2 regions of the Bradyrhizobium ontarionense genome follow, and region 1 is predicted to be linked to the other one. Evidence: riboswitches for the same ligand, from Rfam matches in the RefSeq annotation. Region 1 holds a riboswitch; the other holds the start of a gene.

Evidence for each region. A riboswitch is a leader RNA that binds a small molecule or an ion and turns the genes downstream of it on or off. The one in region 1 is predicted to bind S-adenosylmethionine.
Region 2: another riboswitch for S-adenosylmethionine. It lies ahead of LQG66_RS27170 (O-succinylhomoserine sulfhydrylase); the one in region 1 lies ahead of metX (homoserine O-acetyltransferase MetX).

The regions. Positions count from the first base shown of each region.
Region 1 is NZ_CP088156.1:6,595,030-6,601,029, forward strand. It holds gene LQG66_RS29090 (prephenate/arogenate dehydrogenase family protein) at 1-521, opposite strand, end outside; gene hisC (histidinol-phosphate transaminase) at 518-1,615, opposite strand; gene LQG66_RS29100 (chorismate mutase) at 1,657-2,490, opposite strand; SAM riboswitch at 2,690-2,769, shown strand; gene metX (homoserine O-acetyltransferase MetX) at 2,852-4,111, shown strand; gene metW (methionine biosynthesis protein MetW) at 4,115-4,783, shown strand; gene LQG66_RS29115 (ATP-grasp domain-containing protein) at 5,690-6,000, shown strand, end outside.
Region 2 is NZ_CP088156.1:6,190,075-6,196,074, forward strand. It holds gene LQG66_RS27165 (SGNH/GDSL hydrolase family protein) at 1-111, shown strand, start outside; gene LQG66_RS27170 (O-succinylhomoserine sulfhydrylase) at 229-1,437, opposite strand; SAM riboswitch at 1,513-1,592, opposite strand; gene LQG66_RS27175 (2'-deoxycytidine 5'-triphosphate deaminase) at 1,704-2,810, shown strand; gene LQG66_RS27180 (MATE family efflux transporter) at 2,953-4,422, shown strand; gene LQG66_RS27185 (SRPBCC family protein) at 4,427-4,828, opposite strand; gene LQG66_RS27190 (VOC family protein) at 4,839-5,198, opposite strand; gene LQG66_RS27195 (helix-turn-helix transcriptional regulator) at 5,252-6,000, opposite strand, start outside.

The DNA of each region.
Region 1 (6,000 bases):
TTGGCGCCGAGCGCGGTCCAGAACGCGCGCAGCCGCTCCACCGCATCAGCGTCAACGCCTTCCGGCGGCGTGAGAATGCACCAGCGGTTGATGAACAGCTCGGCGAAGCCGGAATCGGGACCCGAATTCTCGGTGCCGGCCACCGGATGCGCAGGGACGAAGTGAACGTTTGCGGGCAGGTGGGGCGCCATGTCGCGCACGATGGCGCCCTTCACCGAACCGACATCGGAGACGATGGCGCCGGGCTTCAGATGCGGAGCGATCTCCTCCGCGACGGGACCGCAGACGCCGACGGGAATGCAGAGGATGACGAGATCGGCATCCTTCACCGCGTCCGCATTGCTTTCGACGACGCGATCGACGATGCCGAGCTCGGCGACGCGCGCGCGCGTCGTCTCCGAGCGCGCCGTGGTGACGATCTCGCCGGCCACGCCCTGCAGCCGTGCCGCGCGCGCGATCGAGCCGCCGATCAGGCCGAAGCCGATCAGCGCGACGCGTTCGAACCGCCCAGAGCCGGTCACTTCGGCCCCATGAAGTCGCTGAGAGCATCGACCACGAGTCGATTGGCTTCCTCGGTGCCGATTGTCATGCGCAGGGCGTGCGGCAGCTTGTAGTTGGCGAGGGCGCGCAGCACGAGGCCGCGCCGCGTCAGGAACTCGTCGGCCTCGACCGCAGTCCGGCCTTTGTCCGTCGGGAAGTGGATCAGGATGAAGTTGGTGACGCTCGGCGTCACCTTCAGCCCGAGCTTGCCGATCTCCTCGGTCAGCCAGCTTCGCCACGTCTCCGTGTGCGTCTTCGACATCTGCTGATGCGCAGTGTCTTCGATCGCAGCCACCGCGGCGAGCATCGCCGGGGTCGAGACGTTGAACGGTCCGCGGATGCGGTTGATGGCATCGACGATGTGGGCCGGGCCGAACATCCAGCCGACGCGTAGTGCGGCCAATCCGTGGATCTTGGAAAACGTATGCGTGACGACCGTGTTCTCGGTGGTCGCGACCAGCTCGATCCCGAACTCGTAATCGTTACGTGAGACGTAGTCCGCATAAGCCGCGTCGAGCACCAGCACGACATGCGAGGGCAGGCCGGCGCGCAGCCGCTTGACCTCGTCGAACGGGATGTAGGTGCCGGTCGGGTTGTTCGGGTTGGCCAGCCAGACCAGCTTGGTGCGCGGCGTCACCGCGGCCAGGATCGCATCGACGTCGGTGCGATACTCTTTCTCGGACGCGATGACGCTCTTGGCGCCGCAGCCCATGGTCGCGATCGGATAGACCAGGAACCCGTGCGTGGTCGAGATCGCCTCGTCGCCCTGGCCGAGAAAAGTGTGCGCCAGCAGATTGAGGATCTCGTCGGAGCCGGCGCCGCAGACGATGCGGTCGGGATCGAGGCCAAAGCTACGGCCGATCGCTTCGCGCAGCACCCGCGAGGTGCCTTCGGGATAATCCTCCAGATGCGTGGCCGTGCTCTTGAACGCCTCGATCGCCTTGGGCGAGGGACCGAACGGGGTCTCATTGGCCGACAGCTTGAACACCTTGCGGCCCGGCTCCGGCTTCGGGCTCTTGCCGGGCGTGTAGGGCGCAATATCGAGGATGCCGGGATTCGGCACGGGGCGGGACATCATCAACTCCGGAAAGTCTCTCGGGACGGGCGCGAGGCGCCTCAGCTGGGAACCGTATAGCGTTTTGCATGGCCGCCGACGAGGGCCGTCGAGCGTACCGAGGCGCCCGCCGCGATCAGGGCAGCCTTGATTTTTTCGAGGTTCGAAGGTGCCTCGATCGACACCAGCAGTGCGGCGCTGTCGAAGGCGGTATCAGGGACCGCGACGACGTCGGCGAGCGGCGACAGCGCGCGGGACACTTGCGCATTCCAGCCGGATACGCGGATGCTCCAGGTCTCGACCTCCAGCACCAACGCATCGTCGGCCACGCGCGACACCGCGAACACCGGCAACGCCGCCGGATGATCGGCGCGCTCGATGAAGGGCATCCGCGCGATGATCTTCGGCGCGCCCGCCGGCTCGAGCGTGATCCACCATGGCCCATGGCCCGAGGTCGCCGACACCAGCGCCAGATCGCCTTTCGAGCGCGCCACGGCTTCGACCGCGGCCTGCGCGCTGAAATGCGCGACGTAAGGCACCACGAAACCGAAATGGAACCGGGCGGAATCGCGCATCGCGGACTCGCCGACGGACACATCCGCGTGAACCGAGAACGGCGCCTGGACGTATGTGAACGTCGAGACGATGACGCGCCAGATGCCCTCGACGGTGTCGAGCGGCAGGATGCCGCGATGGCGCTGCACCAGGCGCCGCATCATGTCGGCCTCGCGCGCCGGCCGGAACGCCGAGCCGACCTCCTGGGTCTTCTTGACCTTGATCAGCCGGTCGATGATGTCGGCCCGCTGCATCAGCAACTGATGGACCTGTTCATCGATCGCGTCGATCTCCTTGCGCAATTCGGCGAGCGAGGGCGGGGCAGGCGGCGGGTTCGACATCGGAGTGCAACTCTTTGCTGGTCCCGCAAAACGGCGCGCGGCCGCACGGAACAGCGTCGTTCTGTCTGAAGCGGGAGACCTGCGCAACAGCAAGTTTACCTCGTGGTGCCCAGGGCTTGGCGCCGCTGCAGCCGCGGAATGCCCGGTCGGCGGTCAACCCCAGCTTGCCTTGACGAGGAGCGCCCGCGGGACTAGTTTCTGGCCGTTCCGTGGTCATTTGAGCCGGCCGGCTTGCAGCCACGTTAAAGAATTCGCTAAACAGGCCGGGGACGTTATCGATCCCGGCCGAACCCCAGTTCGGGCCGGGTTTTTCATGGCCTGATATGTCACGTGGTTCGGGAGCCCTTGCCGGATGGCCGGGGTGAGAGACATGACAGGCCTGACGCCGAAATCCACATCCGCGCTGCGCACGGTCGCGCCCCAGGAACCGTTGGAAGCACGCTTGGAGACACGCTCGGAGGAGCGCTCGCACGAGGTCGATCATCCGAGCTCGCTCGTCGCGCAGTTCGATGCCGCCAGGCCGCTGCATCTCGATTGCGGCGTCGACCTCGCGCCGTTCCAGATCGCCTACCAGACCTATGGCGAGCTCAACGCCGACAAGTCGAACGCGGTCCTGATCTGCCACGCGCTGACCGGCGATCAGCACGTCGCCAACCGCCATCCCGTCACCGGCAAGCCGGGCTGGTGGGAGACGCTGGTCGGCCCCGGCCGCCCGCTCGATCCCAGCCGCTATTTCATCATCTGCTCCAACGTGATCGGCGGCTGCATGGGTTCGACCGGGCCGGCCTCGCTGAACCCGGCCACCGGCAAGGTGTGGGGACTGGATTTTCCGATCATCACCATTCCCGACATGGTGCGCGCGCAGGCGATGCTGATCGATCATCTCGGCATCGATACGCTGTTCGCCGTGGTCGGCGGCTCGATGGGCGGCATGCAGGCGCTGCAATGGACGGTGGCCTATCCTGCCCGCGTGTTCGCGACGCTCGCGATCGCCTGCGCCACGCGCCACTCGGCGCAGAACATCGCGTTCCACGAGCTCGGCCGCCAGGCTGTCATGGCCGATCCCGACTGGGATCATGGCGGCTACGCCGACAAGGGCATCCATCCGCATCGCGGGCTCGCGGTGGCGCGGATGGCCGCGCACATCACTTATTTGTCCGACGCGGCGCTGCATCGCAAGTTCGGCCGCCGCATGCAGGACCGCGAGTTGCCGACGTTCTCGTTCGATGCCGACTTCCAGGTCGAGAGCTATCTGCGCTACCAGGGCTCGTCCTTCGTCGAGCGCTTCGACGCCAACTCCTATCTCTATCTGACGCGGGCGATGGACTATTTCGACATCGCCGGCGACCACGACGGCGTGCTGGCAGCGGCGTTCCGCGGCATCAAGACCCGCTTCTGCGTGGTGTCCTTCACCAGCGACTGGCTGTTCCCGACCTCGGAGTCGCGGGCGCTGGTGCATGCGCTCAACGCCTCCAGCGCGCGGGTGTCGTTCGCGGAGATCGAGACCGACAGGGGCCACGACGCGTTCCTGCTCGACGTGCCCGAGTTCTTCGAGATTGCCAGCGCCTTCCTCGACTCCGCCGGCAAGGCGCGCGGCCTTGCCGCGGTGAGGGGAGGCTGAGCCATGAACATGCAGCAAGGCGTTCTGCCGCTGAACGGCTTTTCCGGCGGCGAGGTGCTGGCCTATCGTCCCGATCATCTCCTGGTCGCCGGCATGGTCGAGCGCGGCTCCAAGGTGCTCGACATCGGCTGCGGCGATGGCGATCTGCTGCAACTGCTGGAGAGCCGCGGCATCGATGGGCGCGGCATCGAGCTGTCGCGTGAGGGCGTCAACCATTGCGTCGCCAAGGGGCTCGCGGTGGTGCAGGGCGACGCCGACACGGATCTGGTCGACTATCCCGACGATGCCTTCGACTACGTGATCCTGTCGCAGACGCTGCAGGCGACGCGCCGTCCCAAGACGGTGCTGGAGAATCTGCTGCGCATCGGCCGCCGCGCCATCGTCACCTTCCCGAATTTCGGCTTCTGGCGGCTGCGGCTGCAGCTCCTGGTCGGCGGCCACATGCCGCGCACCGACAACCTGCCCTTCACCTGGTACGACACGCCCAACATCCATTTCTGCACCATCAAGGATTTCGTGCAGCTGTGCGACGAGATCGGCGTCAAGATGGAGCGCGCCGTCGCGCTCGATGCCTACGCCCGCCCGCTGCGCGTCGCCATGCCCTGGTGGTTCTGGAACATGTTCGGCGAGCAGGGCGTGTTCCTGCTGAGCCGCGCGGAAAAGGGGCGGTAGGGGGCGGGCGTCGTTCGGTAGCGGCATTGTCGACCACGGAGGACGCGTCATTCTCCGCTGTCGTCCCGGCGAACGCCGGGACCATAACCACCGGCCGCGCTGAGACGACGACTGGCAGTTGCGCCTCACCGATCGATTCCGCGGTATGGGTCCCGGCGTTCGCCGGGACGACACGGGAGTGCTGGGCGACTTCATTGCGCAAGTCATACTTGCTCAAGTGTCCGCTTCACATCTCAAACAGCTGATGGCGTCACTACGCATTCCCGCGGCGCATTTGCGCCCGAGCTTTGCTGCAGGTCTCGCCTCCAGACAACGAAGAGGCGCAGGGAAGGCCGGATGCTGGCCGCACCCATGGCCCGCCTGCAGAAAAAATGCAGGCGGCAGGTACCACAGGTACGAGCCGGAACACCCGGCCTTCCCTGCGCGATGGTCTAACGGCTGCTTCGCGTTCTCCCCGGTGCGCCGGGCTTTTTGGCCACCGTTGCCTGCGCGACGCGTGAGCGTCGTCGCAAGCGTGATACCAGCGTCGGGGTATCAGGACCGCGCGACTTGACCGTGCGTGCCGGAATTGTTCGTCCGCGCGAGCGAACCCACGCGCAACCCGACACGCCCACCGCATCCCACCTCAGCGTTCATGACGACCGCGATACGCCCCTCTTGCTGTGAGGCGGGACGGGCGGAAACATGGAGCTGATTTGCCCGACGGTGCAAGCGCTCATCGTGCGACAAACTAACACGACGGGCAGTTGTCGCATGGCGTGCATGCGCGGATTACCCGTCGGGCAGACGTCGTCGTTCCGCGGCGTGCAAACGACATTGATGCAGCTCAACGCTCTCCAATAAAGTAGGCTAAGGTATTGGTCAGCGTCGCTCCTGATGCCGGGTGTCCGGCCGGGAGCGAAGATGATGAGGTCTTCGCCCATGCGCATCCTGCTGTCGGAAGGATCGGGCCTGACCTCGCGCCAGGTTGCAGGACGGCTGGGCGCGCTCGGCCATGAGGTCGAGCTTCTCTCGTCGACGCGCATCTGCCTGTCGCGCTTTACACGGCATGTGCGGGCCGTTCACGCGGTGCCGCGGTTCGGGCGCGATCCGTTCGGATGGCTCGCGGCGGCGGAACGGATCGCAGCCGAGCGCAGCATCGATCTGTTGTTTCCGACGCAGGAGCAGGTGACCGTCCTGTCAGCGCGCCGTCCGCATCTGCGGGTTGCGACCGTCGT
Region 2 (6,000 bases), 400 kb from region 1:
GGCTATGCCTGCTTCGCCCAGCTGCTCGGCGACGACATCATTCGCTCCGTCGGCCAGATCAAGCTCGGCATCAACGCGCCGGCGGACCTGCTGACCTTCCGGCCGATGTGACGCCGAAGGCGTCATCCCGGGGCGCTCGCAGCGCGAGCGAACCCGGGATCTCGATCGACGAGGTGTGCAGCGAGTGGCGAGCAGCGAATAGGGATGAGATCAACTACTCCCTATTCGCTACGCTGCCCTCAGGGCAGCGTCGAGATCCGCGATCAGATCATCCGCATGCTCGAGGCCTGCGGAGAAGCGGATGAAACCCTCGCTGATGCCGAGCTCGGCGCGCGCTTCCGGCGCCAGCCGCTGATGCGTGGTCGTCGCGGGATGGGTCACCAGCGTCTTGGCGTCGCCGAGATTGTTGGAGATGCGCGCGAGCTTCAGGCCGTTGAGCGTGCGGAACGCGCCGGCCTTGCCGCCCTTCACCTCGAAGCCGACCAGGGTCGAGCCGGCGCGCATCTGCTTGCGCACGGTCGCGGCCTGCGGATGGTCCTCGCGCCCGGGATAGATCAGCCGCGAGATCTTCGGATGCTGAGCGAGGAAGTCCGCCACCTTGCCCGCCGTCTCGGTCTGCGCGCGCACGCGCACCGCCAAGGTCTCGAGTCCCTTGAGCAAGACCCAGGCGTTGAACGGCGAGATCGACGGGCCGGTCTGGCGCATGAAGTTGTGGATGTGCTCGGCGATGAAGGCTTCCGACGACAGGATCACGCCGCCGAGGCAGCGGCCCTGGCCGTCGATATGCTTGGTCGCGGAATACACCACGACGTCGGCGCCGAGCGCGAGCGGGCTCTGCCAGATCGGGGTGGCGAACACGTTGTCGACGATCAGCCGCGCGCCATGGGCATGCGCGATCTCGGCGATGGCGGGAATGTCGAGCACGTCGAGGGTCGGGTTGGTCGGGCTCTCCAGGAAGAACGATTTGGTGTTCGGCCTGACGGCCTTCTGCCACTGGTCGAGATCGAGCCCGTCGATCAGCGTCGACTCGATGCCATAGCGCGGCAACAGGTCCTCGACGACGTAGCGACACGAGCCGAACAGCGCCTTCGCCGCGACGACGTGATCGCCGGCGCGCAAGGGTGCGAGGATCGCGGTGGTGACGGCGGCCATGCCGGTCGCGGCCGAGCGGCAGGCCTCAGCGCCTTCGAGCTCGATCATGCGGCGCTCGAACATCGCCGTCGTCGGGTTGGAGAAGCGCGAATAGATGAAGCCGGGATCCTCGCCCTTGAAGCGGGCCTCGCATTCCTCGGCGGTGGCGTAGACGAAGCCTTGGGTGAGGTAGAGCGCTTCGGCGGTCTCGCCGAATTCGGAACGCAGCGTGCCGGAATGCACCAGGCGGGTTTCGGGGCGATAGTGGCTCAGCGACGCCGGCGACTTCGCGGGGGACTTCGACATGTGACCTCCATCGTGACCACGTTCAGAAACGTAGGCACAAAAAAACCGGCCTGGGACAACTCCTCACGGCCGGGATCACAATCGTCCCCGGCCTGTTTAGCGACTTATTTAACGTGGCTGCAAGCCGGCCGGCTCAAATCACCACGGGATAAGTCGTGCTCTTAGTCGCAACCGGCCTTTCCGTCAAGCCTGCCATCGGATAACCGGTAAAAAGACCCTATATAGGCTGATCAGCCGCCGTTCCGGCGCCTGCAAAGGATCAGGTCTTGCCGTTTTCGCTTAGCCCCGACGCCCATGGCATCCTGCCCGACCGCATGATCGTGGCGATGGCGGAGGCCGGTCTGATCATCCCCGCCTATGATTTCGTCGAGAGTCAGATCCAGCCCGCGAGCCTGGATCTGCGGCTCGGCGACGTCGCCTACCGCGTGCGCGCGAGCTTTCTCCCCGGGCCGGGATCGACGGTCGCCGAGCGCATCGACGAATTGAAGCTGCACGAGTTCTCGCTCGCCGACGGCGCGGTGCTGGAGACCAACTGCGTCTACATCGTGCCGCTGCTGGAGAGCCTGGCGCTGCCGAAGGACATCGTGGCGGCGGCGAACCCGAAGAGCTCGACCGGACGGCTCGACGTGTTCACGCGCGTGATCGCCGACGGCACCCGCCGCTTCGACATGATCGGCGCCGGCTATCACGGCCCGCTCTATGCGGAGATCAGCCCCAAGACGTTTCCGGTCTTGTTGCGCGAGGGCTCGCGCCTGTCGCAAGTCCGCTTCCGCTATCGCGACGCGGTGCTGTCAGAGGACGAGCTGAACGCGCTGCATCAGGCCGAGCGGCTGGTCGATCGCGACGACGCCGATCTCGCCGGCGGCGTCGCGCTGTCGGTCGATCTGTCCGGCGCCAATGCCAACGGCTACGTCGGCTACCGCGCCAAGCGCCACACCGGTGTCGTCGATATCGATCGTCGCGCCGGCTATCCGATCGAGGAGTTCTGGGAGCCGATCAAGGCGCGTTCCGACGGCAGCCTGATTCTCGATCCCGGCGAGTTCTACATCCTGGCCTCGAAGGAAGCCGTGCAGGTGCCGCCGGACTACGCCGCGGAGATGGTGCCGTTCGATCCCCTGGTCGGCGAATTCCGCGTCCACTACGCCGGCTTCTTCGATCCCGGTTTCGGTTACGCCGGCGCCGGCGGGCAGGGGTCGCGCGCCGTGCTGGAGGTGCGCTCGCGCGAGGTGCCGTTCATCCTCGAGCACGGCCAGATCGTCGGCCGGCTCGTCTATGAGAAGATGCTGGCGCGACCGAACGCGATGTATGGCAGCCGCATCGGCTCCAACTACCAGGCCCAGGGCCTCAAGCTCTCCAAGCATTTCCGCCTCTAGCCCGGCTGCGCGCGCCAAGCGCACCCCCAATGCGCAGGCCGCACGGGGCGCGCTCCGGCAGTGTGCTAGGAAAGGCTCGGACGATCAGGCGATTGAACGATAAACGGCTGCGACGACGAGCGCGGCCCGGCGGGGAGTGAACATGTCCGAGATCGGCTTGGCCGATAGTCCGGTCGACGAAGGGCGATCGTTGCCGCACGTTGCGAAGCCGGTGCGGAATGCGCTCGTCGATGGACCGATCCTGCGCACGCTGTTGTCGCTGGCCTGGCCGAACATCATCGCGAACTCGGCTGGCACCTGCGTCGTCATCGCCGAGACCTCCTATATCGGCCGGCTCGGCATCGAGGCCCTGGCGGCGATGGCGCTGGTGTTCCCGCTGGTGATCCTCACCATGACGATGTCCGGTGGCGCCATGGGCGGCGGCGTCGCCTCCGCGATCGCGCGAGCGCTTGGCGCTGGCGACACCGAGCGGGCCTCGACGCTCGCCTCGCATGCGCTGCTGATCTCGCTCGTGTTCGGCGCGAGCTTCATGATCGGCATGCTCGTGTTCGGGCCGCGTCTGCTGGAAACGCTCGGCGGCCGCGGCGCGGTGCTGAGCCACGCGGTCGCCTATGTGCAGATCTTCTTCGGCGGGGCCATCCTGCCCTGGCTGATGAACTCGATGGCCGGCATCCTGCGCGGTACCGGCAACATGAAGCTGCCGTCGTTCCTGATCCTGAACTCGGCGCTGCTGCAGATCGTGCTCGGTGGGACGCTGAGCCTGGGTCTGGGATTTGGCATGCGCGGCGTCGCGGCCGGCGCGCTGCTGGCCTTCTGCGTCAGCATCTCGGTGATGGGCTGGTACCTGTTCTCCGGCCGCGCCGGTGTCAGGCCGAAGCTGCGTGGACTGAAGATCAGCCGTGCGATGTTCGCCGACATTCTCAAGGTCGGTGCCATCGCCTGCTTCTCGCCGCTGCAATCGGTGCTGTCGATCGCGATCTTCACGCACATGCTTGCGAGCTTCGGCACGGCCGTGCTCGCCGGTTACGGCATCGGCGCGCGGCTCGAGTTCATGATGACGACCGTTGCGTTCTCCATCGGTATGGCCTCGGTGCCGATGGTCGGGATGGCGATCGGAGCTGACAAAGCGGCGCGCGCCCGCCAGATCGCCTGGACCGCGGGGCTCGTCTCCTTTGCCTCCGTGGGCGCGCTGTCGACCTTGATTGCGATCTTCCCGCAAGTGTGGGTCGACATCTTCACCCAGGACGAGAGCGCGCGCGGCGCCGGCCGGCACTATCTGCAGGTCGCAGCCCCGATGTATGCGTTCATCGGGCTCGCGATCTCGATGTATTTTTCCTCGCAGGGTGCGGCCAGGGTGATCGGGCCGGTGCTGGCGCAGACAGTGCGGCTCATCTTCATTGCCGTGGGTGGCAGCTACCTGTTGCGCCATGCCGCAACCGAGTCGGATTTCTTCATGCTGGCGGCGGCCTCTATGGTCCTGCTGGGCGTGCTGACGCTGACCAGCGTCATGCTCACCCGTTGGGGTCCGAAGCCGGCCGCACTGCAGCTGCGCCGGGCCGTGCTGGCGGCCGGCCGCAGCTCTGGTTCGCAGCCGCCGCCTCGCATCGGCTGAGCCGCTACGCGCGCAGCCTGCCCAACGTGTCCTGCATCGTGCGCGCGCCGAGCTCCATCTGCTGCTCGATATAGGGCGCGATCTCGTGCGGCAGCACGTCGGTGATCCAGATCACTCGGCAGCGCGCCTCGCCGTCCGGGACGATCTGCATCGACGCGCTGTGCTGGGTGATGCGCTCATTCTTGATGGCGTAGACGAGGCGCCGGCGTTCATCGTTGCTGTCGACCAGATGCTCGCGCACGATGCTGCCGTTGGCGAAGCTGACGATGCGGACGTCGCCGTCGAGCCTGGTGTCGACAACGAAGCCGGGTGCCAGCCTGGTATGAACCGCGCCGAAATCGCGCACGGCGTCCCACACCGCGGCCGCCGAGGCTGCGATCGGGATGTCCTTCTGAATGGATGCCATGGCGCTGATCTCACGGGCATACGGCTTCGATGTTGTTGCCGTCGGGGTCGATCAGGAACGCGGCGTAGTAGGTCGGGCTGTAATCGGTGCGTGGCCCGGCGCCGCCATTGTCGCTGCCGCCGGCCTTCAGCCCCTCGCTGTGGAATCCGGCGACGGCGGCGTGGTCGCCCGCGCGGAACGCGACATGCGCGGTGCCGTTGGTCGCGCCCTTGTCGAGATAGAGCCACAGCGCCGGTTCGCCCTTCGGGCCGATGCCTGCCGAGGTCTCGTCCTTGGAGCAGAGGATATGCCCAAGCGGCGCCAGTGCGGCCGTATAGAAGCGGACGCTGGCGTCGAGATTGCCGACCTTGAGGCCGATATGATCGTACATCGATGATCTCCCATGCTTCGCACGCGGCTGCCGCGTGCGCTGGGATCATCCAATCAATGGCGGCTCAATCGTTCTTGGAGAATCTTGCGTTCGCCCCGCGACGCCCTGCGAAATTTTAGTGGCGACACGCCGGCGGCGCGCGTGAAGGTGCGGGTGAAATTCGACAGATCGGCAAAGCCTATGTCGTAGGCGATATCGGTGACGGACGTATCCTCTTCGCTGAGGCGCCGGGCGGCGCGCCGCAAGCGCGCGCGGATCAGATATTGATGCGGGGTGACGCCGATCGTGGCCGCAAACAGCCGCAGGAAGTGGAACGGGCTGACGCCCGCCGTGCGCGCCGCAGCCGCGAGATCGATGTCTTCATGCGCATTGTCGTCGATCCACAACGCGCTCTCGACCGCGCGCCGGCGGTCGCGAAGGCTCGGCTTTGCCGGGCGCTCCTGCAGGCCGGCGACCGTCGCGACGAAGCGGCTGGCGATGAGATGGCCGACCTCGTCGAGGCCAAGGGTCTGCTCGCGGGCGGCGACGGCCTGCGCGAGCTCGCCGAGCACCATGAGCTCCGGCAGTGGTGGCATCGCTCCGGCTTGCCAGGCCTGCCTGTTGCCGCCGATGTCATCGATGACGGCATCATCGAAGAAGAACGACAGGCACTCGTCGCCGCACACGTGATCGTGCGTGCATATGAACTCGTCGCCGGGATGCCCAACCAGCAGTGAGCCGGTGACCAGCTCGAAGAAGCGGCCGCGGTGGTGGCAGCCGAAGCTGCCCTTGCGCACGTAGGACAGCGAGTAGCCGGCATAGT